DNA from 4 places in the Paenibacillus sp. GCM10027628 genome. Region 4 is predicted to be linked to each of the others. Evidence: riboswitches for the same ligand, from Rfam matches in the RefSeq annotation. Region 4 holds a riboswitch; each other region holds the start of a gene.
What was found. A riboswitch is a leader RNA that binds a small molecule or an ion and turns the genes downstream of it on or off. The one in region 4 is predicted to bind cobalamin.
Positions count from the first base shown of each region.

Region 1 (5,089 bases), on a different contig from region 4:
TTTCCGGCCGCAGTTTGACTGACCGTAATACAACCCTATGGTGCTCCTGGGTCATTCTAGGCGAGCAGACCCGTGTTTTTTTCAGCGGAGATAGCGGATATGCGCCTCATTTTAAGGAAATTGGCGATAAATACGGGCCGTTTGATGCAGCCTTAATGGAATGCGGCCAATATGATGATCGGTGGGCAGATATTCATATGACGCCGGAGGAGAGCGTTCAAGCCTATCTGGATGTCAAAGCAAAGCTCATGATTCCCATTCATTGGGCGGGATTTACGTTAGCCTTTCATGACTGGTCGGATCCGGTCGAACGAGCGATTCAGGCTGCAGAAAGACATGGAGCAGCTATTTCTACACCCCAGATAGGGGAAGCTGTAAGTATTGGAGCTGACGAGTTCCCGCGGTCCGCTTGGTGGCGACACGTTTAATCGAAGGGATTGATCAGATGGCATTTCACGTTAGTTCGAGGGATCCACAAGGAAATAAGACTTCCAAACGATTTTTTGATCGTTATTCAGCGGAACAAGAAGCGAGAAGATTAAGAGAAGAAGGCCACGCTGATGTTCTTGTAGACCTAGGCGAAATTAAGAATTGGATAAGCATGTTTTTGATAGTTGTTGGCTGCGTCGTCATCCTTGTTGGACTGATTCTAAGTTTATCTTTAGATCATAGCAGTTTAGTGCTAGCAGGGTTTTACATTCTATCTTCAATCTTCGCTGGCGCTTTATTGATTGGTTTGTCGGAAGTCGTCTCTTTATTGGATCAAATCAACAAGAAGCAGAAAAAGTAAAGAACTGGATACTCAATCCAGTCCGTGGTATTATGGATAAGGTCGGTAATAGAAGCGATCAGGAGAGGTAAAGATAACAAAATGACAGAACAAAAGAGTGAACGCAGATTTCATTTCCTGGGTGTGCTGCTAGGCGTATCCATTGATAATTTGGGAACGTTCGTATCGACGGCATTAATCGGCAGCGCTTATTTTGCTGCTAATCCAGTGAATGAGAAGGATTTGAGCCAGATTTATTCGAACGTTGGTTTATTAATGGTGCTTCTGGTGGTCGGCTTATTTTGGACGTTCCTTGGTGGCTATGTGGCAGCTAAGGTAGCGAAGCGGGCAGAAGTTTTCAATGCTTCCATCATCGGGGTCATTGCGGCTGCGATTGGGTTTGATTCTATGCTGACCAGTCACGATATCCCGCTTTGGTATGAACTCATCGGTTTTATTGTGATCATACCTATTTCTTTGCTAGGCGGATATTTGGCCATGAAAAAGAAAGGTGCTTCAACCAAAAAATCATAAACAAAAAAGAGACTCGGATATTGCCCCGAGTCTCTTCCTATATGCAAAGAAAACTAACTTGTTGTGGTTGGAATGTGGGAAAGCATGGCGGTTTTGACCTTGTTGATCGTATCTTGGAGGTCCATATTTTCAAAAACATGTTCGCATTGTTTCCGGTAAGAAACTTCTTCGATGTAATGATTCATATAATGATCGATGACATCCATTGGTGTACTGCGCGCGAGAAGCCGCTCCATGATGGTCTGTTTGTTGGCGTAGATGAAGAGACGGATAGCGCGATCGCCAAATTCATACTTAAACTTGTTCGCGGCATACCGATTCACGATCACATAAATGAGACCTTTCTCCCGCAGTGCAGCTTCGATGTCCGCCTTTTTTGTCCCGTAAAAGTTGCCGTCAATTTCGGCCGTTTGGAAAAATTCCCCTGCGATATCCGCGTCAATAAATGCTTTACGAGAGATAAAGTTGTAATCTCTTCCTTCCATTTCTTTGGGTCGTGGAGTTCTGGTTGTATACGAAACAACAGATGAAAAACCAAGCTCGCCTGCTATTTGCCGTGCAATGGTTTTGCGCCCTGAACCGCTTGTGCCTGTAAACACGAAGATCAATCCATCAGCTGCCTGTCTGCTCATACGAAATCCTCCTCCATGATTAAATTGAAAGCGTTATCTCACTACTATTATAGTACGAATATTCAGGAAATTAAAGGATGGGTTTCTGCTTGTTCTGAGATTCGCATACAGGTGAATGAGCAGCCGCAAATACGTTATAATAGCGATAGGTCATGACTGGATAGAAAGGAAAAGACGATGCCCAAATATGCAAATTTAAGTACGGAAGCAACGGAATTACTGCGACAAAAGACTGGAAGCACGCAGGTTGAATGTTATACGTATATTGATCCTGAACGCACGGAAGACAGCTTTTTTGTTGTAAAGACGACAAACAAAGTCATCCATGTCAGTTTTGCCGAAATCACCTATGATCAAAGCAATTTCTCCAGCTTAATCGAAGGGCTCTACCGAGCTATCTACGAATAATAGCGTGGACAAGATTTTCGATAGATGATAGGATGAGGTTAATTGCATAAGTATGGAATTAGGTGCTCTATGTCAATGCTGCATAGAGTTAAAAGGGAAGACCGGTGAAAAACCGGCACGGACCCGCCACTGTAAAGATTGCCGTTATTACGGCATCTTCTTGCATGAAGCCACTGGGCTAAACCCGGGAAGGCGCGAGAAGAACATCCAAGTCAGGAGACCTGCCTAGTTCAACAACACATTTGCCCTACGAGGAATTAGGGAGTGTTAGAGAGCGGATACTCCAGTGTGCTTCGACATGATGTACCACCAAGCGTTTCTAACATGACCCATGTTAGGAACGCTTTTTTTGTTGCTCTGAAATGAAGTGGAAAGGGTGAGTGGTTTTTGTTGGGTAAATTGCTTATTATTGGCTTTGGTCCTGGGAGTTTTGAACATATCTCGAAGCGCGCTCGTGAGGCGATACAAGAAAGTGAAATTATCATCGGATACAACACGTATGTGGATCTTATAGCCGGATTGCTAAGCGATCAACAAATTGTGCGGACAGGTATGACAGAAGAAGTAAGCCGTGCCCAAGAAGCTGTGCGGCAAGCGAATCAAGGGAAGAAAGTCGCTGTAATCTCCAGTGGGGATGCAGGCGTGTACGGAATGGCCGGGCTGGTCTATGAGGTATTGATGGAACAAGGATGGACGCAAAAGGATGGCGTAGAAGTAGAAGTCATTCCGGGAATTTCAGCCGTGCATTCTGCCGGATCTCTTCTTGGTGCGCCCATTATGCATGATTCATGTACGATCAGCCTAAGCGATCATCTGACGCCATGGGAACTCATTGCAAAGCGGGTAGAGGCGGCGGCAATGGCGGATTTTGTGATTGCGCTGTATAATCCGCGAAGCGGAAGAAGGACGAGGCAAATTGTTGAGACACAGCGTATCCTGCTGCAGTATCGCTCGCCGCAAACGCCAGTCGGGATCGTAAAAAGCGCATATCGCGACCGACAGCATGTCGTTGTTACAACACTTGCGGACATGCTGAATCATGACATTGGTATGCTGACGACGATTATTATAGGAAATTCGGCCACTAAGCTTTATGACGGTTTAATGATTACACCTCGAGGGTATCAACGGAAATATACGCTTGCTGCAGATACTCAGCCGCTAAAACCACATCAGAGATTGCAAGCGGAAGCAGAGCCATGGGCTTTGGAGCAGATGGAGACTTTGCAAACGAGTGGAAATTCATTGGCTATTGATGAGGACTGGGAAGAGTGGGAAGAAGAGACGGGAATGAGTGATACCGAGTCGGTTTCGGCAGCCGGTCAACCATCTCCTGCTAATTCCTTGCAGTTGGCCATGGAAGCCTTGCAGTTGGTGAGCAAAGGGAGCCATCAAACAGCGCCTGTGTTCGGTCGTCCTTTTACGGCGACTGAATCTATTTTTGAGTTTGCGGTAAGCCCCGGAATCGCGAACAAAAAACTGACAGCTCTTCAATTAGTTGCCCTAGGTGAAATCATAGGAGATCGTGGGGACATTGAATATACGCCGCATCATCAGCTTATTGTTCGAGTGAAAACGGATCAACCTGAACGAATGACAGCTGAGTTAAAGAGGCAAGGTCTATTATTATCCCCAATCGGCGATGTGGCCCAGATTAAAGCTTGCGATTTTTGCAACCTGGAAAAGGGAGAGTCCATCCCTTATGCGGAAGCGATTCATCAAAGAATCGGCAATATGACAGTACCCAAAGAGCTGAAAATTGGCTTTAACGGCTGCGGTATGGCTTGTTATGGGGCAGTACAGCAGGATATCGGCATCGTTTATCGCAAAGAGAAATTCGATCTGTTCCTGGGAGGTAAGACGGTCGGACGGAGTGCGCATCCTGCTCAGCCTGTAGCAGAGGGCATTGAACCGGAGGAGCTCGTCGATATGGTTATCAGAATCGTGGAACGTTACAAAACGGAAGGACATCCGAACGAGCGGTTCCATAAGTTTTTTAAACGGGTGAAAGAAATCGAAGGGTTCAAGCATCAGGAAATGGTAGGATTCGTGATCGAAAACGCCGCTTGTGGCGATTAGGGGGATGCGTAAAGTGAATGCAGTTTTATTTGTGGGTCATGGGAGCAGAGAGCATGAAGGTAATGAAGAAGTACGGCAGTTTGTTAAAGAAATTGCGGATAAAATGCACGGACATATCGTGGAAACCTGCTTTTTGGAGTTTGTAGAGCCTACGATCATGCAAGGGATCGATCGCTGTGTAGAGCTTGGCGCTTCTCATGTTGTTGTAATTCCGATTATTTTATTTGCGGCCGGTCATGCCAAAATTCATATCCCGTCTGCGATTGACGATGCGAAAAAGAAATATCCATTTATTAAATTTACATACGGAAGGCCGATTGGCGTTCACGATCAAATTCTTGATATTTTGACCTCGAGATTAAAAGACACAGGAGTTCAACTGAACGGAGATCTTGGAGAGACGGCACTGCTTGTAGTCGGACGCGGAAGCAGCGATCCGGATGCTAATAGCGATTTGTTTAAAATCTCCCGCTTGCTTTGGGAACGGCTTCAAGTGGAATGGGTGGAAACGGCATTTATCGGTGTCACGGCACCACTTATGGATGCGGGAATTGAGAGATGTCTCAGACTTGGTGCCAAAAGGGTTATTATTTTACCTTATTTTCTGTTCACAGGCGTCTTAATTCAGAGAATGGAGCAAATGGTACAAGGTTATCGGGAGCAATAT
Region 1 is NZ_JBHTHA010000011.1:207,195-212,283, reverse strand. Features, by position in the region: gene ACFQZT_RS12655 (MBL fold metallo-hydrolase) at 1-428, shown strand, start outside; gene ACFQZT_RS12650 (hypothetical protein) at 446-790, shown strand; gene ACFQZT_RS12645 (hypothetical protein) at 872-1,303, shown strand; gene ACFQZT_RS12640 (guanylate kinase) at 1,357-1,935, opposite strand; gene ACFQZT_RS12635 (hypothetical protein) at 2,113-2,343, shown strand; cobalamin riboswitch at 2,387-2,586, shown strand; gene cobJ (precorrin-3B C(17)-methyltransferase) at 2,731-4,422, shown strand; gene ACFQZT_RS12625 (sirohydrochlorin chelatase) at 4,436-5,089, shown strand, end outside.
Region 1: another riboswitch for cobalamin. It lies ahead of cobJ (precorrin-3B C(17)-methyltransferase); the one in region 4 lies ahead of ACFQZT_RS25205 (ABC transporter substrate-binding protein).

Region 2 (5,089 bases), on a different contig from region 4:
AAGTGCTGAATGGACGATCAACCCTGAAAAAGCTAAAGCCAATACTGACACACGGATCACAATTCGAATACAAGATGAGACGGGGCATCCTATTAATAAGTTTGATATTAATCATGAGAAACAAATGCACCTAATTATTGTGAATAAGAAGCTGTCTTATTTTGAACATATACACCCTGAATACAAGGGGAATGGGATATTTGAAATTTCTACTAAGTTTCCTTCGGGTGGAGAATACAAACTATTTGCGGATTATGTTCCGTCTGGAAGCGTCGCAACCACCCAATCGAATTGGGTATCCGTAGAAGGTAATGAGGCTTTAGCGGATTCTATTAAACCGGATAAAGATTTGATGAAAACCGTTGGGGATAAGGAAGTTACGCTTTCCTACGATCATTTAATGGCGGGAAAGGATGTTAATTTGAACTTTCATTTCGTTGATACTAAATCTAAACAGCCCATTACAGATTTACAGCCATACCTGGGTGCTATAGGGCATGTTGTCATTATTAGTGAAGATACGAATGAATACTTGCATGTGCATCCAATCAATGAAACCGATAAAGGGCCGGAAGCGAAATTTATGACCAGTTTCCCCAAAAGTGGTGTATATAAGATCTGGGGACAGTTTAAAGAAAACGACAAGACCTTTATCGTACCTTTTGTTGTAAAAGTTCCTTGATGTGAACCCACCCCAAAAGGGGTGGATTCACTAAAGTTCAGAGTCCAACTTTGTTTCTCGTTTTAATTAAATAATAGCAACCTAACATAAATGCGAATATGATTACGCCTACGATCTCAAAATCCAACTCTGCCCAAGGGAAGAAGAACAAAAAGGCCTCATAGATCGAAACGCCATAAGCAAGAAAAACAATGATCCAACCCATTACTCTCGAAGCGGATTGTCCGATACGGCTCGATTGACTAAGCATGCGATAAGCGACAAAGGAATCAATGGTATCTGTGAGCATCATCCCGGCCATGAAAGTAATACCTAAAATAATCGGCATGTAACTCCCGGAATTGCCTGCGGCTATCGCCCAAACTGAGGTTTGACTGACTGTATCGGCAGCTAATGCGAACGCTCCGCCGATAAGAATGATTACAAAGGGATTCGTCGTTTCTCTGGCGGCACGTGGAATAAATTTACCCTTGATCCCCGCAACTTCAAAATCGCTGTCATTAGATTTTGTTCGAATCAGATTAATGACATTTAAAGTGCCAATTAAGAATAATGAAGCCACCGAGACCCATGTAACAAGGGTATCGAAATACTCAGGGAAGCTGAAGTTTTCAACGAACATTCCAAGTGTTATCGCGACGCCTGCCACAACTAAACCGTGTCCGAATGAAAACAGGGTCCCGACCCACCGGGCAGTAGGGCTGCCTTTTCGCCAATTGAATCTGGTTAAACCGTCAATACAAGCCAAATGGTCAGCGTCCAATCCGTGGCGTAACCCAAGAACAAATACAAGTAATATAAGTGAAGCGATTGTCATTAAAATTGGTCCTCCTCGAAATAAAATGATACTCAAGTCAAAAAAGCCCTACCTCTCAACATGAGGCAGGGCTATGCGCACGATTGAATAAAACGATTTATAAAAAACACCATCGTTTTCATTGCACACCACTCCTTTTCTCCGAAGGTAAACTGGGTGTAACAATTAGGTAGGTCTTCTGGCTCCCGAATCAACATTCCCTTCAGCCTTCCCCAAATTAGTTTGAGTGGCAAATTTAGAAGGTAACTCCTCGGTTACAGCGGCGGGACCGCTTGGGATTTTCACCCAATTCCCTGTTACTCTTTGTTTTCACAAAGACACCTGATTGTTATCTTATGAAGTTGTTCTAAAAGGAATTCTCCATTTCAATCATAAATCCTGCCTGCAGTCTATATCTATATGAATCTTTTATAAAAATACAGTGCGATCCATAGTGCAACCAGGACCCATATTACAATAAAAATTGAACCGGTGATCCAGTTAACCGGCTTTTTCTCCTTCATTCTTTCCTCGGCTTTTACTCTACATTCTTCAAGAACAAGTGGTGGAATTAATTTTAAAGCAAGGTATATGCCTAAAGGAACGATGATGAGGTCATCCAGATAACCGAGAATAGGAATGAAGTCCGGTATTAAATCAATGGGGCTAAAGGCGTATGCAACTACACATATTGTAAACACTTTGGCAAACCAGGGAACACGCGGGTCCTTGTAAGAAAGATATAAAACAATTAAATTTGACTTTAATTTTCTTGCTTGTTGTTTAAGTGCAGTAACCATTCCTTATACCCCATTAAGTTAGTTTATTTATCCACTTAAATGAACAATATCTCCATAAAGTATAATTGCTCCGTTGTAATTATCAACTACTCTTTGAAATAGCTGTGACCGTTTAGATTAAAACAAGCATTTTCTTGTCCCGTCCCCCATATAGTTGCAAGTAAGCGAGCATTATGGGAGGGGAGGTTGGGACGAATTGAAGGAAGAAACGGAGCTTCAGCAAGTCAGGCTTGAGATCGAAGGAATGACCTGTGCAGCGTGCTCGGCCAGAATTGAAAAAGTGGTCGGCAAACTCGACGGCGTTCGTGAGATTGCGGTCAATTTGACGATGGGGCGGGCCGCATTAACGATCGAACCGGAACGGGTCACGGACGGCCGAATTATCGAGCGGATTGAACAGCTCGGCTACAAGGCCAAGAAGCTGGAAGAAGGCGATAAGCGTGGGCAAGAGATAGCCGGTGTCGGAGTTCGGCTGACGATTGCCTCAATTCTAACAATACCGCTGCTTTGGGCGATGGTTCGCCATTATACATTCACTTCAGGCATTTGGATACCTGAGCTGTTCCTGCAGCCATGGTTTCAGTGGGTTCTGGCTACTCCTGTGCAGTTTGTTATCGGAGCGCCCTTTTACTTCAATGCTTATAAAGCGTTGAAAAACAAAAGCGCAACAATGGATGTGCTGGTCGCACTAAGCACGACATGTGCTTATTTGTACAGTCATTACATGACCATACACATGCTAAGAGAAGGCCAAGCGAATCCGCATGCAGTCTATTTTGAGACAAGCGCGATGATTATCACCGTCGTATTGCTTGGAAAATGGCTGGAAGCTTCGGCGAAGAAGCGAACGCTGCGGTCCATCCGGCAGTTGGAACAACTGAGACCGGAGCAAGTGACGCTGATTCAAGGCGGAATCAAATCGGAGATTCCAGTCAGGCAGGTCAACGTCGGAGACCATTTGCTCATTCTCCCCGGCGAGACCGTACCGCTGGATGGACAAGTGCTCGAAGGCAGGTCGGCTGTGGACGAGTCATTCGTTACCGGCGAATCCGCCCCTGCAGACAAACGGCAGTATGAGCGCCTCATCGGGGGTTCGCGGAATATCGACGGCACGTTGGTCATGCGCGTGACGGCCATAGGCCAGGATACGGCTTTGGCTAAAATGATCTACCTCATGGAAGAAGCGCAAGGTTCTAAAGCAGAAATCGCGCGTGTCGTGGATCGGATCGCTTCTGTGTTCGTACCGGCGGTACTGGCGCTTGCACTGCTGACCCTGTGCCTTTGGTCACTGTGGCTGAGCCCCGGCGATCTCAGCGGGTCGCTGTTCAAAGCGATCGCCGTACTGGTGATTGCTTGTCCTTGCGCACTCGGACTTGCAACGCCAACCTCCATTCTGGTGGGCACAAGTCGTGCGGCGGAAGCGGGCGTCCTGTTTAAGGAAGGCAAGGATGTGGAGCGTCTGCAGCAAGTGGATGTAGTGCTGCTTGATAAGACAGGGACGCTGACTCATGGGATACCGCGCGTCACGGATGTAATCAGTCAGCCCGGGCAGGAGCACCGTCTCCTGCGAATGGCTGCATCGGTCGAACAGCGTGCCGAGCATCCTTATGCCCAGGCAATCGTCAGGGAGGCGGCGCGAAGAAATTTGAATCTGAAAGAGCCTGAGGCGTTTCAGTCATTTACAGGGCTTGGGGTCAGCGGTCGCGTGGAACAAAGGGAAGTTATCATTGGCTCTAAATTTTTTATGAAGCACCAGGGTATGGCCGTCGAGCCGCATGCCGAAGTAAGCGAGCGGCTGGAAGCGGAAGGCAAAACGGTGCTCTTCGTGGCTGTGAATGGCTCCGTTGCCGGATTGCTTGCATTGGCAGATGCAATGAAACCGACCACTCCCCAAGTGATCCGGCGTTTGAAGAAGCTGCGCACCGAGGTCATTATGGTAACCGGGGATCAGAGGCGAACGGCACATGCGATTGCTTCCAAAGCCGGGATCTCTGCTGTTTATGCGGAGATGATGCCGCAGGATAAAGTCCAAATGATCCGAGCGCTGCAGCGCAAAGGGAAGCGGGTTGCAATGGTGGGGGACGGCATGAACGACGCTCCGGCCCTGGCCGCTGCCGATGTCGGCATTGCCGTCGGCACTGGGGCGGACGTCGCCAAAGAAGCGGCGGATGTTAATTTGCTGCACAGCGATCTGGGCGGCGTAGCTGACGCCATCGTCATAAGTCGGGCCACGATGCGCAACATTCGGCAAAATCTCGGATTTGCTTTGCTATACAACGTGCTCGCGATACCGCTCGCTTTCATGGGGTGGATGGCGCCTTGGATCGCAGGGACGGCCATGGCGCTCAGCTCCGTATCTGTCGTCGCCAACGCCCTGCGTTTGCAGCGGGCATCGTGGCGAAGCTAGGAGGAGGCGCGGGATGACGCCACAGACACTTTGGCTTGTAGCGGTAACCGGCCTACTCGGCGCGCCGCATTGCATCGGCATGTGCGGGGGGACGATGTCTTCGTTAACCCTGCATGCGAGAGGGAGTATGCTGGCCACCATTTTTGCTTACAACTGCGGCCGAATCTTAACCTACACATGTATCGGCGTGTTTATGGGAGGCGCGGGCACCTTTGTCGAAGGTGCGGGCAAACTGACAGGTTTGCAGGGCATGGCTAGTCTATTCGGCGGCATTTTGATTCTCCTCTGGACCTACCGCAAGTACGCGATACCGCTTACGGAACTGGGACCGCTTCGGCTAACGCCCGTTCAGACACTCTTAGCCCGCTTGAGAAGCAGGCAGAGCTCGTGGGCGGTTTTTGGCA
Region 2 is NZ_JBHTHA010000026.1:15,771-20,859, reverse strand. Features, by position in the region: gene ACFQZT_RS18635 (hypothetical protein) at 1-682, shown strand, start outside; gene ACFQZT_RS18630 (HoxN/HupN/NixA family nickel/cobalt transporter) at 720-1,499, opposite strand; cobalamin riboswitch at 1,651-1,839, opposite strand; gene ACFQZT_RS18625 (YkvA family protein) at 1,895-2,278, opposite strand; gene ACFQZT_RS18620 (heavy metal translocating P-type ATPase) at 2,475-4,685, shown strand; gene ACFQZT_RS18615 (sulfite exporter TauE/SafE family protein) at 4,699-5,089, shown strand, end outside.
Region 2: another riboswitch for cobalamin. It lies ahead of ACFQZT_RS18630 (HoxN/HupN/NixA family nickel/cobalt transporter); the one in region 4 lies ahead of ACFQZT_RS25205 (ABC transporter substrate-binding protein).

Region 3 (5,089 bases), on a different contig from region 4:
TCCTGAAACCGGGCAAAGTAGGCAGTTACGTGCTTACTGGCGCATGGGCGGAAAAAGCGGTGCAGGAAGCCGGCTTATTTGGCGAAGTATCGATTGCTGCAAGCTCCAAAGAACAAAAATTCATGAAAATCCCTGACCTGAGTGAAATCAACATTCACCCGGATTCCGCATATCTTCATGTGACATCCAACGAGACGATCGAAGGCGCGCAGTTCCAAAGCTACCCGGACACAGGCAACGTTCCGTTGATTGCGGATATGTCCAGTGACATTTTGAGCCGCCCGGTTGACGTATCGAAGTTTGGCATGATCTACGCAGGGGCGCAGAAGAACCTCGGTCCTTCCGGTGTGACTGTCGTGATCGTGAAAGAGGACATGCTTCAAGATTTGCCCAAAACGATCCCTACGATGCTGCGCTACGAAATTCACAGCAAAAATAACTCCCTCTACAATACGCCACCTGTGTATTCCATTTATATGGTGAACCTGGTGCTGAAATGGATTCAAGAGCAAGGCGGACTTACCGCTGTGGAGAAAAATAACCGCGAGAAAACTAGCCTGATCTATAACGCGATCGACCAAAGCGGTGGCTTCTACCGTGGCCCTGTCGATAAAGGCAGCCGTTCGACCATGAACATCACATTCCGTCTGGCTGATGAAGAGCTGGAGAAGAAATTTATCAAGGAAACTGAGCAAAACGGCTTCGTTGGTTTGAAAGGGCACCGCAGTGTTGGCGGCTTGAGAGCTTCCACCTACAACGCAGTTCCTTACGCTTCTTGTAAAGCACTTGCTGATTTCATGATCGATTTCCAAAAACGCAACGGATAATCGGATCAACTTCTTAACCTAAGCTATTCATGACTCCACCTGGTGGTCGTGGATAGCTTTTATTATCAATTAGGTAACTCAATATGAACCGAACATTTATGAATCCCTGAACACTGACTTCTTCAATAACGACCCTCGTTCGTAAATAAAGACTCTAATGACGCTAAAAGTATGAGGATTTCCAGCTTTGGATCGATTAGAGAACAACTTACCATAAATTACGAACAAGGTGCTCTAATTACAGACTTTTGTTCGTTGGAGCCCTATTTTATTGCGCTTTCAAAATTATAGCGTCAAACCAGTGCTCTAATAACGACCCTTGTTCTCTATATACTCGCTGCCCCCTAACAGCTGCCCCCTAACAGCTGCCCCCTAACAGCTGCCCCCTAACAGCTGCCCCTAACTGCTGCCCCTTAACTGCTGCCCCTTAACTGCTGCCCCCTAACAGCTGCCCCCTAACAGCTGCCCCCTAACAGCTGCCCCCTAACAGCTGCCCCCTAACTACTGCCCCCTAACTACTGCCCTCTATTTACTGCCCTCTATTTACTGCCCTCTATCTACTGTTCTCTGTATACTGCAAACTAACTACTGCACTCTATCAACTGCTCTCAGTGTGCTGCTCACTTTCTGTTCTCTATCAACTGCTCTCAGTGTCTATTCTAGTCCCAGCCTCCGCACTGCACTCAGCCACAGCACAGCACTGCACCTACTCTCTGTTCTGCAATCCCTCAGTTTTTCTCCCCAGGTCTCAATCCCTGATCTTTATTCAAGATTTCCTTAAACCACCCATGAAGACCATGTGCTTTACACTTTGCCATGAAGCAAAATCTGACATGAACTTTTACTTGGACAATTGGATGCAATTGGAATCAGAATTGGGTTGTTTTCTTGCTTGTATAAGTGTAAAATCAGCACTTCAAGCATGATTTTGCTCGATGTCTTATTGCCGTTCTGTACATTTGCAACATTCGACAAAAGCGAATTTTCAGCCAAAAAAAATTTCGAATTTGTGAAGTGCTTTCAGCCCGCGACCTTGCTGGGTTTTGGTATTTTTGGTGTGGGAATAGACCTTTTTCCTCATTGACAAACACTATATCTTGATATAAATTTGAATCTATCAACTACATATCGTTATGAAAAGGTGTTGTCACGTTTCAAAGGAACGTGGTGACCTAATAGGGAAAGTACGGTGCAAAGCCGGCGCGGTCCCGCCACTGTAAGGAAAAGCTTTTGTTCGAATAATCGCTGGTTTTGTCGAAATGATAGACGGCGAAGGCGAGCATATAGCTAAAAATCCGAGCCAGGAGACCTGCCTTTTCTTGTGACACACCCCTACGGCAGATAGGAAGGTGTCTGATTCCCACTTGCGCGACAAGCGTTTATTTTCGCATGTCTTTCTGTGGCGTATTCGGCCCTTATCCGTCCGAGTGCGTCATTTTTATTTGCGTATGTCACAGATGTTTACATAAGAGTTTCACAACGAATGAACGTTTAGATAGAGTTGTAAAAGGAGACGAGTCCCTATGCTGATTGCTTACGATTCAAAGACGGGAAATGTTCGCAGATTTATCGCCAAACTGCAAATGCCGGCGGTTCAAATCGAGGAAGCGATGAAGATGGACGAGCCTTTTGTGCTTGTGACATATACAACCGGTTTTGGTCAAATTCCACCGAAGGTTGCTTCCTTCTTAGAAGAAAATCACCCCAATTTGATCGGTGTAGCAGCCAGCGGCAATCGCAACTGGGGAGACGGTTTCGCCAAGAGCGCGGATACCATTTCAGCTTTATATGATGTACCAGTGTTAACGAAATTCGAACTATCCGGAACCAAAAATGACGTAGAACGCTTTGTACAGGGGGTAAATGCAATTGCGGCACATTGAGCTTAATAACCTATTAATGCAACGCGGAGCGGACGGTTTTTTCCAACTGGAGAAAGATAAGGAAGCCGTTCAAGTATTTATGGAGGAAGTTCATCGCAATAGTCTCACTTTTCCCGATACCTCTTCCAAAGTTCGTTATATGATCGATCATAACTACTATGAGGACGTATATAAGAACTACACAGAGTCGGAAGTTGAAGAGATCTATCGAGTTGCGCACGAGTCTTCGTTCGAATTTGCTTCTTACATGGCGGCATCCAAATTTTATACGGACTATGCGCTGCGCAGCGACGATAAGTCGGTGTATCTGGAACATTACCCGGATCGGGTTGCAATCGTTGCGTTGTATTTGGGACGCGGTGATGTACATACTGCACGTGCATTAGCTATATCTATGATGGAACAACGCCTTCAGCCGGCGACGCCGACGTTCTTGAACGCAGGCAAAAGCCGCCGAGGCGAAATGGTTTCCTGTTTCCTGCTGGAGATGGACGATTCACTTAACTCGATCAACTATGTGCTTGCGACTTGCATGCAGCTCTCCAAAATCGGTGGCGGGGTAGCGGTCAATTTATCTAAGCTTCGCGGTCGCGGAGAAACGATCAAAGGCGTCGAACATGCGGCTAAAGGGATTATGCCGGTGCTCAAGCTGATGGAGGATGCTTTCTCCTATGCGGACCAAATGGGCCAGCGTAAAGGCTCTGGAGCAGCGTACTACAACATTTTCGGCTGGGACGTTATGGAGTTCCTGGACAGCAAAAAGATCAACGCCGACGAGAAGTCTCGCCTGAAGACACTGTCGATCGGTCTCATCGTACCTAATAAATTCTATAAGTTGGCGGAAGAGAACAAACCGCTGCATGTTTTTGCGCCATATACGGTGTATCAAGCTTACGGCAAGCACATGGACGACATGGATTTAGATGAAATGTATGAAGAACTGCTGGCTAATCCGCGTGTGAAGAAAAAGGTCGTCATGAGCGCGCGCGACATGCTGGTCAAAATTGCGACAACTCAGCTGGAATCCGGCTATCCATATATGATGAACCGATCGAATGCGAACAAGGATCATGCGCTTAAAGAGATCGGAACGATTAAAATGTCCAACCTGTGCACGGAGATTTTCCAGCTGCAGGAGACTTCGGAAATCAACGATTACGGTCAGGAGGATCTTATTCTCCGTGACATCAGCTGCAACCTTGCATCGATGAACATTGCGAATGTAATGGACCGCAAGAAGCTTCGCGAAACGGTGCACGAGGGCATGATTGCCTTAACAGCGGTGAGTGACATGACGACTGTAGCGAATGCGCCAGGCGTGGCAAAAGCGAACCGTGAGCTGCATTCCGTCGGTCTAGGCGTGATGAATTTGCATGGTTATCTGTCCAAAAATAAGATCGCTTATGAAAGCGATGAGGCCAAAGATTTTGCCCGCACGTTCTTCATGGCGATGAACTATTATTCGATCGAACAAAGCAAAGAAATTGCCAAAGCGAAGGGCCAGACGTTCGATGGCTTTGAGCTTTCGGAGTATGCGAATGGTGCGTATTTCGATAAGTATTTGAATACGAATTATCAGCCGGTTACGGATAAGGTGAAAGAGCTGTTCGAAGGCATGCATATCCCAACGCAAAGCGACTGGCTTGCTCTGAAGGAAGAGGTTCAAAAGCACGGCTTGTATCATGCGTACCGTCTTGCGATTGCGCCTACACAGAGTATTTCTTACATTCAAAACTCTACTTCCAGCGTTATGCCGATTGTTGAGCCGATCGAAACACGGACGTATGCGAACTCAACTACGTACTACCCGATGCCTTTCATGCAGCGTGACAATTTCTTTTACTATAAATCGGCGTACCAAATGGATCAGTTCAAGATCCTCGATCTCATTGCAGAAATTCAAGCACACGTGGATCAAGGTATCTCAACGATTCTGCACGTCAATAGTGACGTAACGACAAGACAGCTGGCAAGGTACTACCTATATGCGGCACACAAGGGACTTAAATCGCTCTACTACACGCGAACCAATCAACTCTCCGTCGAGGAGTGCGTCAGCTGCGCGGTGTAATTCGGAAGGAGACCAAACATAGATGAGCACAAGCACGATCGAAAGCGCGGGCGCGACGAAAAGAGCCGTCAACTGGAACCGGCCTGACGACGATTTTACAATTACGTTTTGGAATCAAAACATTATGCAGTTCTGGACGGATGAGGAAATCCCGCTTTCCGACGATAAAATGTCCTGGATGACGCTGAACGGCGCGGAACGCGATCTCTATATGAAAGTGCTAGGCGGGCTGACGCTGCTCGATACGATGCAAGGCGGCGTCGGCATGCCGAAGATTTTGGAGCATGTGGACGGATTGCAGCGCAAAG
Region 3 is NZ_JBHTHA010000001.1:264,085-269,173, reverse strand. Features, by position in the region: gene serC (3-phosphoserine/phosphohydroxythreonine transaminase) at 1-827, shown strand, start outside; cobalamin riboswitch at 1,950-2,158, shown strand; gene nrdI (class Ib ribonucleoside-diphosphate reductase assembly flavoprotein NrdI) at 2,351-2,710, shown strand; gene nrdE (class 1b ribonucleoside-diphosphate reductase subunit alpha) at 2,697-4,781, shown strand; gene nrdF (class 1b ribonucleoside-diphosphate reductase subunit beta) at 4,804-5,089, shown strand, end outside.
Region 3: another riboswitch for cobalamin. It lies ahead of nrdI (class Ib ribonucleoside-diphosphate reductase assembly flavoprotein NrdI); the one in region 4 lies ahead of ACFQZT_RS25205 (ABC transporter substrate-binding protein).

Region 4 (5,089 bases):
TGATTGAAGTGCAAATTACACCGGAACGCGGACGCGGGTTCGATGCGATTGCGGAACGGATTTATTTATATCCGGAAGTAAAATCGGTATATCTCATGTCCGGTGCATATGACTTGCTAGTGGAAGTTGAGGGCAGCTCGCTCAAAGAGGTTGCTTCTTTCGTCTCCAATAAGCTGTCGCCGGTTGATCGCGTGCTTTCTACGAAAACGAATTTTATTTTGAAAAAATATAAACAAGACGGCATTATTTTCGAGGATCAGGAAGATGATCATCGCATGCTCGTCTCGCCATAAGGAGGCGCCAGGCCATGATCAAAGACGAAACGACGATCCCGCAAGCAAAGAACAAGTCGATGTCGGACTACCTCGCCCCTTCGGTGCGCGAGATCAAGCCATCGGGCATTCGCAAATTTTTTGATTTGGTTAGCAATAGCAAGGAAGATATCATCTCTCTTGGCGTAGGGGAACCTGACTTTTCAACACCGTGGCATGTCCGGGAAGCAGCGGTATTTTCATTGGAGCGCGGTCGCACAAAGTACACGCCGAACTCAGGGATTCCTGAACTTCGCGAAGCAATCGCCGAATATTTACACACGTCCTTTAATGTGAAGTATGAGCCGTCGAACGAAGTGCTAGTCACTGTTGGTTCCAGTGAAGCGATTGATTTGGCATTGCGCGCTCTAATTTCTCCTGGAGATGAGATTTTGATTCCAGAGCCTTGTTATATTTCCTACTCGCCTATTACAAGCATTAGCGGAGGGAAAGCCGTCGGTATTGAAACATTTGCAAAGGATCAATTCAAAATTACTGCAGAGTCGTTACGTGCAGCGATAACGCCCCGCTCTAAGATTTTAATCCTATGCTATCCAAGTAACCCTACTGGCGGCATTATGACTTATGAGGACTGGCTTCCGATCGCCAGAGTGGTTGAAGAGAATGATTTGATCGTCATTTCTGATGAGATTTATGCAGAATTGACTTACGGACAAAAACATGTTAGCTTCGCGGCGATGCCAGGTATGAAAGACCGGACAATTCTTGTGAGCGGCTTCGCCAAGGCTTTTGCTATGACAGGTTGGCGTATCGGTTATGCATGCGGTCATCAGGAGCTGATCTCGGCCATGACTAAAATCCATCAATATACCGTAATGTGCGCACCTGTTATGGGTCAGGTTGCGGCTCACGAAGCGCTGAAGAACGGTCTGGAAGAAAAGGACCGAATGATAGAGTCCTACAATCAAAGACGTCGTCTGGTCGTCAAAGGATTTCGTGAAGCCGGACTCGAATGTCATGAGCCGCAAGGCGCTTTCTATGCGTTCCCAAGTATTGTCGCTACGGGCATGACATCCGAAGAATTTGCTCAGCGACTGCTATATGAAGCGAAGGTCGCGGCCGTACCTGGGGATGTGTTCGGATTAGGCGGAGAAGGTTTCTTACGCTGTTCCTATGCCTATAGTGTCTCGCAATTGAATGAAGCACTAGAACGAATCGGAAATTTTCTCAAAAAATTGTAAAAAAGAAGTAAAAATATATTTTCATTGGGCTCAAAAACTGGTATTCTGGAAGTAAGGAGGGATAAGCATGGCTTTTATGGAATATCAACTATCTACGTACCGCAAGCATTTGCATATTCGCGAAAATGATTCCGAACAGCGCTGGTTATTCAAGCATGCTAAGAAATCCAACTCCCTTACTTCCTTGGAAGAAGAAATTCATTCGCTAAGACGAATGCTGGAACAGATGGTTGTAGACGGAAGAGCAATGACCTCTGATTCTGTTGTTGAGCTTAGCACAGTACTTGATCATAAAATAAATGAATATATGAATAAAGGGAAGAAAAGTCGGTGAAAGCCGACTTTTCTCATGTCATACGGAGGGACAAAATCCAACATGAAAGCCTTGAAAGTTAAACTGTTGCTTATGACAATGATCGCGCTTATGGTTATGCTGGTCGGCTGTGGCGGTCTGAAGCCTGACGTTTCTATCTTTGTTATGGGGCCGAATGGATTTCCTTCCGAAATGGGGGCCAAGCTGGAAGCCGCACTTAAATCCAAAGTTGGAGAAACGCCGACGGTGAAGCTCGTTACTTCCCCTATTTTTTCGATGGAGAAAATGATTGTTGAGCTAGCTGCAGGAGAAAATGGAATTTTTGTCTTGCCGGAAGAACAATTTAACGCTTTAACGAAGCAGGCCGGTTTTGTATCATTAGATGATGCGATCAAACCCGAAGATTACCCGAATGGTGTTATCGCCATCGGAGAAGAAGGCAAGCCTGCAGAAAAGCATCTTTACGGAATTCCGCTGGCAGACAACAAATGGATGAAAGCGCAAGGATTTGACGGCAAAGGGCTCGTCGCGTTCATCCCGCAAAATGCCGAAAAAATTAACGAAGCGAAACAAGTGCTCAAAATCATCGCTGAAAAGTAGCAGCTTCTTACCTTGTACTATAGATGAATCTCATCTATAATCGACAAAGAGATTACTAGTTAGCCATAACATGCAGCCATAGGTGCTGGCAAGCTCATAATTAATAAATTAATGAGAGTTTAAAAAAGTCCGCTTTCAGAACCGAGAAGGTTGGACGAAATCCGGAGAAGGAGGAACGGAGCGTAGAGATTTTCTACGTGAGTACCGGACTTCCCGGTTTCGTTCAAGATTCGATGTCGAATAACCTTCGTGAAAAGCTTCGTTATCAAAGTGGACTTTTTAAACAACCGTTATAATGAGAGTTTGCAGCTTAATAGGGAAGCCGGTGTAAATCCGGCACGGTCCCGCCACTGTAATTCGGGAAATGTCCTCGACATGCCACTGTCCTGCTTTGTGCAGAATGGGAAGGCGAGGAAGATGATGCCCGTAAGTCAGGAGACCTGCCCATGGTGCCGCTCACGACATCCTTCGAGGAAAAGGATCGCGTTAAATCAGGAGGCGACTGTTTGTCGCCGCATACCGCGATTTATCGTCCCCTTTGTTCCTTAGGAATGAAGGGGATTTTTTGTTGGCGGATAGATTTAAACAAAGAGAGGGATCAACAGGATGATGACTAATAAAAGATGGAAACAAGCGCTTTTGCTAAGCACAGCGTTGGCAACAGCGGTAAGCCTTGCGGCTTGCGGAAAAAAAGAGGCACAGCCGGAGATTTCCGAACCGGCGAAGATAGGATCAGGAGGCACGAAAGCTCCTGCGGCGACATCTTCGCCTGCAGCAGCCGCCAAAAAGACGCAGTATCCGTTGAAACTTAAGGATGCGACAGGCAAAGAATTCACGTTTGAAAAAGCACCTGAACGTATCGTATCGGTCTCGCCTGCTGAAACAGAGGGGTTATTTGCACTAGGGTTGGATGATAAAATCGTGGGTGTTTCCGACTTCGACGATTATCCCGATGCGGCAAAATCCAAGCCGAAGATGGGCGGGATTACGAAGCCGAACCAAGAAGCGCTTATTGCTGCCAATGCTGGTGTGGTGTTTACGGGTGTTTCGATGAAAGCAGATACGGTGGAAAAGCTTCGTGCGATGAACCTTAATGTGTTCAAAGTGGAACCCAAGACACTGGATGATGCCATAGCGGATATCCAAACGTTTGGCCTGATCACCGATCATCAAGAACAAGCGGATAAGGTTATAGCCAAAATGAAAGCGGATCGTCAGAAGGTCGTTGATGCGGTGAAAGACGTGAAGCCTGAGCAGAAGAAAAAGGTGTACATCGAGTTCAGCCCCGGTTGGACCGTCGGCAGCGGCGAGTTTATGGATGAGCTGATCGGGCTTGCTGGAGGCGTTAATGTTGCCGGTGACACGAAAGGCTGGCAACAAATCAGCGAAGAGAAAATTATTGGGCAGAACCCAAACGTGATTCTTTATGCCCAAGGGTTTGTTGATGACAAGACGAAGAAACCATTGGATGAAATTATCCGCGGACGCAGCGGGTGGGATCAAATCGATGCTGTTAAAAACAAAAAAGTGATTGGTGTCGACCAAAACCTGCTCAGCCGCCCGGGTCCAAGAATGACCGATGGACTGCTGGAAATGGCGAAAGGCATTTATCCCGAACTGGTGAAATAAATGAAAAGAAAATTAATGCTGTGGGGAGGAGTAGGGGTCATACTCCTTCTTCTTTCTATTCTGATCAGCTTATCGCTTGGAACGGCGCGACTTCCGCTACTCCAGATCGCCGGCATTCTCGGTAAGCACCTCCCTGGGCTCAGAGGGTATGTCGATGCGAACTGGCCGCAATCTTCGGAGCAGATTATTTTGAAAGTACGACTTCCTCGCGTCTTACTGGGGGTTCTGGTAGGAGCTGCGCTCTCCGTTGCAGGAGCGGCGTTTCAAGGAGTACTACGCAACCCGCTTGCTGATCCATATACGCTGGGCGTATCATCGGGAGCTTCCGTGGGGGCCGCTTTCCTTATTTACTTTGGCCTGCAATATGCTTGGTTCGGCGGTTGGTCTATTCCCATTGTAGCGTTCGGAACCGGGCTGATCTCCTTATTGCTGGTTCTCAGACTGGCGCAGATCGATGGGAAACTGAAGATGGAGACGCTGATTTTATCCGGCGTGGTTATGCAGGCGTTCTTAGGAGCGATCGTCTCATTCATGGTGTCTATTTCCAATCAAGTTATCAATGAAATTGTATTTTGGTTAATGGGCAGTTTAGCCATGCGAGGCTGGTCCTATGCACTGACAATGTCTCCCTATTTGCTAGTCGGGTTTGCGGTGCTCATCAGCTATGCCAGACCGTTAAATTTATTAGCTCTTGGCGAGCGTCAGGCCGCTCATCTCGGCGTCCATGTGGAAAGAACGAAGCTCGTCGTGCTTATCGTAGCTACTTTTATTACGGCAGCGGCCGTGTCTGTAGCGGGAGTCATCGGCTTTGTGGGATTGATCGTACCGCATCTGGTAAGACTGCTGGTTGGTCCGGATTATCGTTTAATTTTGCCGCTTTCCGCGATCGGCGGAGGCATATATGTGCTTTGGGCCGATACGCTGGCCAGAACGCTGCTCAGTCCGACGGAAATTCCGCTTGGGGTGATCACCGCTTTCCTGGGTGCTCCATTTTTTGCTTACTTACTTCATAAGGATAAGAAAACGTTAAGAGG
Region 4 is NZ_JBHTHA010000037.1:80,533-85,621, forward strand. Features, by position in the region: gene ACFQZT_RS25185 (Lrp/AsnC family transcriptional regulator) at 1-293, shown strand, start outside; gene ACFQZT_RS25190 (aminotransferase class I/II-fold pyridoxal phosphate-dependent enzyme) at 308-1,513, shown strand; gene ACFQZT_RS25195 (aspartyl-phosphate phosphatase Spo0E family protein) at 1,581-1,847, shown strand; gene ACFQZT_RS25200 (hypothetical protein) at 1,890-2,426, shown strand; cobalamin riboswitch at 2,707-2,888, shown strand; gene ACFQZT_RS25205 (ABC transporter substrate-binding protein) at 3,036-4,055, shown strand; gene ACFQZT_RS25210 (FecCD family ABC transporter permease) at 4,056-5,089, shown strand, end outside.